DNA from 2 places in the Frigoribacterium sp. AC394 genome. Region 1 is predicted to be linked to the other one. Evidence: predicted binding sites of a transcription regulator. Region 1 holds the regulator's gene; the other holds the start of a gene.
The links. The regulator LexA, encoded in region 1, represses DNA repair genes until DNA is damaged. The targets are predictions, from matches to a motif close to TCGAACANNTGTTCGA.
Positions count from the first base shown of each region.

Region 2: a site for LexA is predicted at 1,427-1,442, ahead of ACZZY9_RS02520 (DUF6504 family protein). Genes of this name have one in related genera too.

Region 1 is NZ_OZ409834.1:3,108,440-3,110,832, forward strand. It holds gene hflX (GTPase HflX) at 1-812, shown strand, start outside; gene lexA (transcriptional repressor LexA) at 883-1,572, opposite strand; gene ACZZY9_RS14515 (LysM peptidoglycan-binding domain-containing protein) at 1,823-2,209, shown strand; gene ACZZY9_RS14520 (histidinol-phosphate transaminase) at 2,319-2,393, shown strand, end outside.
Region 2 is NZ_OZ409834.1:553,103-555,495, reverse strand. It holds gene ACZZY9_RS02530 (glycoside hydrolase family 15 protein) at 1-240, opposite strand, end outside; gene pnuC (nicotinamide riboside transporter PnuC) at 262-951, opposite strand; gene ACZZY9_RS02520 (DUF6504 family protein) at 1,075-1,401, opposite strand; gene ACZZY9_RS02515 (App1 family protein) at 1,509-2,393, opposite strand, start outside.

The sequences.
Region 1 (2,393 bases):
GCGGCCCCGGAGAGACCAAGATCGAGCTCGATCGGCGACGGATCCACACGCGCATGGCGCGCCTCCGTCGGCAGATCAAGGAGATGAAGCCCGCGCGCGACGCCAAGCGGGCCAACCGAGACCGCAACGAGGTGCCTTCGGTGGCCATCGCGGGCTACACCAACGCGGGCAAGTCGAGCCTGCTCAACAGGTTGACGAGTGCCGGCGTGCTCGTCGAGAACGCCCTCTTCGCGACCCTCGACGCGACGGTGCGCAAGAGTTCGACGACAGACGGTCGGCCGTTCACCTACGCCGATACGGTGGGTTTCGTCCGCAACCTGCCGCATCAGCTGGTCGAGGCCTTCCGCTCCACCCTCGAGGAGGTCGCGGCGTCGGACGTCATCGTCCACGTCGTCGACGGCTCGCATCCCGACCCGGCGGCGCAGCTCGCGACGGTCCGCGAGGTCGTCAGCGAGGTCGACGGGGGCGACATCACCGAGATCGTGGTGTTCAACAAGAGCGACCTGGTCGACCCCGACCAGCGACTCGTGCTCCAGGGCCTCGTCCCCACCGCGGTCTTCGTCTCGGCCCGGACGGGCGAGGGCATCGACGAGCTCCTCGAGCGCATCGCCTCGACCCTTCCGACCCCCGACGTCGAACTCGAGCTGCTCGTGCCGTACGACCGGGGCGACGTCGTCTCTCACCTCCACGACTCCGGTCGTGTCGTCGAGACGGAGTACGAGGAGGCCGGCACGCGCGTGCACGCCCGGGTCTACCCGAGCGACGTGGCCTGGTTGTCCCCGTTCGTCGACCGCGAGGCCGTCTCGAGCTGAGTGGACCGAGTCGACCACGACGAAGCCCCCCGCCGAGTGGCGGGGGGCTTCGTCGTTCGTCGAGTCGGGGTCACACCGACCGGAGCACGGCGACGACCTTCCCGACGATCTGAGCATGGTCGCCGACGATCGGCTCGAACGCGCTGTTGCGGGGGAGCAGCCAGGTGTGGCCGTCGCGCTGACGGAAGACCTTGACCGTCGCCTCGTCGTCGAGCATGGCGGCCACGATGTCGCCGTTCTCCGCCGAGTTCTGCTGCCGGACGACGACCCAGTCGCCGTCGCAGATGGCGGCGTCGATCATGGAGTCGCCGACGACCCGCAGCATGAAGAGGTCGCCCTTGCCGACGAGCTGGCGGGGGAGGGGCATCACGTCTTCGACCTGCTGCTCGGCCGTGATCGGGATGCCGGCGGCGATGCGCCCCACCATCGGAACGTGCGCCGTGTCGCCGTCGTCGCTCGTCGTCAGGATGCTCGTCACGGGTGCGAGGGCGGGCGCCTCGGTCGAGAGGACCTCGAGGGCGCGGGGCCGGTTCGGATCGCGTCGGATGCGACCGGCGAGCTCGAGCTGGTTCAGCTGGTGGGTCACGCTCGACAGCGACTTCAGGCCGACGGCGTCGCCGATCTCACGCATGCTCGGCGGGTAGCCGCGCTGTCCGATGCTCTGCTGGATGGCCGTCAGGATCGACGTCTGCTTGGCCGTCAGCTCCTTGCGCGTGACCGAGCCCGTCTCGGTCGACCGGGTGCGCTGCGCGTCGCTCATGTGTCTCCTGCCGTGGATGTCGGTGGTCGCTGTTCTACTCGGACCACCGATCGAAACCGTATCCGATGCGGCGTCTTCGGCGAAACACATGTTCGAGTGTGTCGTCGATCCACGCCAGAGAAATCGAACATCGGGGTTGAAATCGACCTTGATCGAAGATATGTTCGGAACACGTCTTCGTGCCCGGTGTTCCCGGCCGATCGCCGGGCACGAACACGGACGTCTCCTCTAGCGGTGAAAGGACCACCTCATGAGCGCCATCACGACCACCACTACCACTCCCATTTCCACCGACGACGCCGTCGCCTCCTTCTCTTCGCCCCCGCGCGTCCGGCTGCGCATCACCCGCCGGGGGCGTCGTGTCGTCAGCACCGCCGTCGGCCTGCTCGTCGCCGGTGTCGTCGGCGGCGTGCTCCTCGCCGGGCCCGGTGCGATCGCGTCGGACACCGCCGGTGCCGCGTCGTTCGACTACGTCACGGTCGACGGGGGAGACACCCTGTGGCAGGTCGCGTCCGAGATCGCACCCACCAAAGACCCTCGCGACGTCATCAGCGACATCGTGCAGTTGAACAACCTCAGCAGCACCGAGGTCGCGGCAGGGCAGTCGCTCGCCGTCCCCGCTCAGTACTCCGACTGACAGGCCGCCCATCGGGGCTCCGTCTCCAGAGACTTCCAGGGGGCGCGACCGCTGTCAGCCGAGGGTCGACGATTCGGGACTCCGTCCGGTGGAGACCTACCATGGAGCGGTGTCCTTCAGCCTCGACGACCTCCCCATCCGCGACGACCTCCGTGGCCTGACGCCTTACGGTGCACCTCAGACC
Region 2 (2,393 bases), 2.6 Mb from region 1:
GGTCTGCCACCGCGTCACGAGGACGAATGTGTCGTCGATGTAGCGACGGGTCGCGGTGGCGTCGGCGTCGGTCGGGGCGAGCAGCCACCGCCCGGCGTCGTGGTCGCCGAGCAGGGCGCCGAAGGTCGAGGCGGAGTCGAAGCGGGGCAGGCACAGCCAGTCGATGCTGCCGTCGGTGCCGACGAGGCATCCTGTGTGCAGATCACCGATCAGGGCGTAGTTCTCGATGGGCAGGGGCATGCGGCCATCCAAGCAGCCCTGTCAGCGACCCCGCTGGAGGGTGGGGTCGGGCCAGCGTGTCTCGACCAGGGGCTTCTGCCGGCGGGAGCGCGCCCAGACGACGAAGCCCATCAGGGTGAACGCACCGTAGAAGACGTACATGAACGCCGAGGCGTAGTAGCCGGCGCTGAACAGCAGCGGTGTGCCCACGAGGTCGACGGCGACCCAGATCAGCCAGAACTCGACCCAGCCCTTGGCCATGCCGTACGTCGCCAGCAGTGAGCCCATGAAGATCCAGGCGTCGGCCCAGACGGGCTCGTACGAGCCCAGCGCGCTGAAGATCGGGGTGAGCACGGCCGTGCCGCCGAAGAGCGCCACGACGAGCAGGACGCGGTTGCGCCAGCCGGCCCACCGCGGCTCGACCGCCGCGCCGGCCCCGGTCTCGCTCTGCCGCCAGCGGCGCCACCCGTAGATCGAGACCAGGATGAACATCACCTGACGCCCGGCCTGGCCGAGCAGATTGACCGGGTTCGGCGTGTCGAAGACCGCGCCGAGGAACACCGTGAAGAGCAGGGCGTTGCCGACGATGCCGATCGGCCAGGCCCAGACCTTCCGGCGCATGCCGCCGAGGGCGCTGAGCAGACCGAAGACATTGCCGACGATCTCTCGCCAGAGGATGGTCTGATCGCCCAGCACGAGCTGAGCGTCGAAGAGCCACCGGATCACCTGCACGTCGTCCTCCTGGTCGTGGCGACGACGGTCTCCGTGGTCTGCCACGGCGCTCGAGTCGCCGAGGTCGGAACGAGCGGGGTGCGTCGTTCATTCCCGACTGACGGCATTCCTGGTGCCGGCGGATCAGGCGAACAGCTGCTGTTCGACGTGGTCGTCGAAGACGCCGAGCAGCAGCCATGAGCCCAGCGCGGGGTCGAGGGCGAGGTCGAAGGTGCCGTCGATCCGATGGGCGCCGTCGGTCAGCGGCAGGGCGTCGACCCGCCAGACCGGCAGCTCGAGCAGATCGACCGCCCCGCCCCGAGGCGCCCGGGCCGCCGACCGCCACCACTCTCGGCGGGTGATCCACCGCTCGGGCGGGCTGACCACGCCGTACACGACGCCCCGCCACACGAACCGCAGCGGCGCCCCGTCGTCGGTCGTCTCGACCGGTACCTTCTCGTCGACCTTCATGCCGTCTCGCCCCGCTCGTCGTCGTTCGAATGTGTGTTCGAACGAAGTGTACGGTCGGCCGCCGACATCCGACCCGCGAGAGGGAGGATCGAGAGGCTGCTACGCCCTCATTCGACGACGCCGGCGTCGGCGAGCTGATCCCAGAGGCCCGCGCCGTCGGGTGCGGACACCCAGGGGGTGTCGCTGCCCTGGGCGTGCTCGGAGCGCGTCGACCGGCCACCTGCGAGGACGGCCTCGCTGGGCGACAGCTGGCGGATCGCCACGGCGGCGACCGAGTCGGGGTGCTCGTGCAGGAACCGCCCGTAGAGCTCTTCGTCGTGCTGGCCGTCGTCGCCCACCAGCAGCCAGCGCATGTGCGGGAACTCCTTCGCCAGCCGGTCGAGCGACGCGTGCTTGTGCTCGCGACCGCTGCGGAAGAAGCGGTCGTGCGTCGGGCCCCAGTCGGTCAGCAGCAGTGGACCGCTCGGGTAGAGGTTGCGCGAGAGGAACCGCGAGAGGGTGGGGGCGACGTTCCAGGCGCCGGTCGAGAGGTAGATCACCGGGCAGCCGCCGGCCGTGCGCTGCAGTCGCTCGTAGAGCACCGACATGCCGGGCACGGGGCGTCTGGCGTGCTCGTTCAGGACGAACGTGTTCCAGGCGGCCAGGAAGGGCCGGGGCAGCGATGTCACCATGACCGTGTCGTCGATGTCCGACACGACGCCGAACCGCACGTCGGGGTCGATCACGTAGACCGGGGCGTCGACGGGCAGCGAGCCCTCGCAGCTGACGGTGGCGACGTGCCAGCCGGGTTCGAGGTCGACCTCGACCCGCACGTCGAGCACGCCGCCGCGGTCGGTCGTCAGGTGGTGCGTGCGCCCTCCGAGCACGACGTCGACCCTGGCCTTCTCGACCGGCACGCTGGTGAAGCTGCGCCAACCGCGCACGTTCGCCCGGTCGATCCCCTCGAGGGTGCCCTTGCGGGTCAGCAGCACCCGAGACAGCACGCGGGCCCA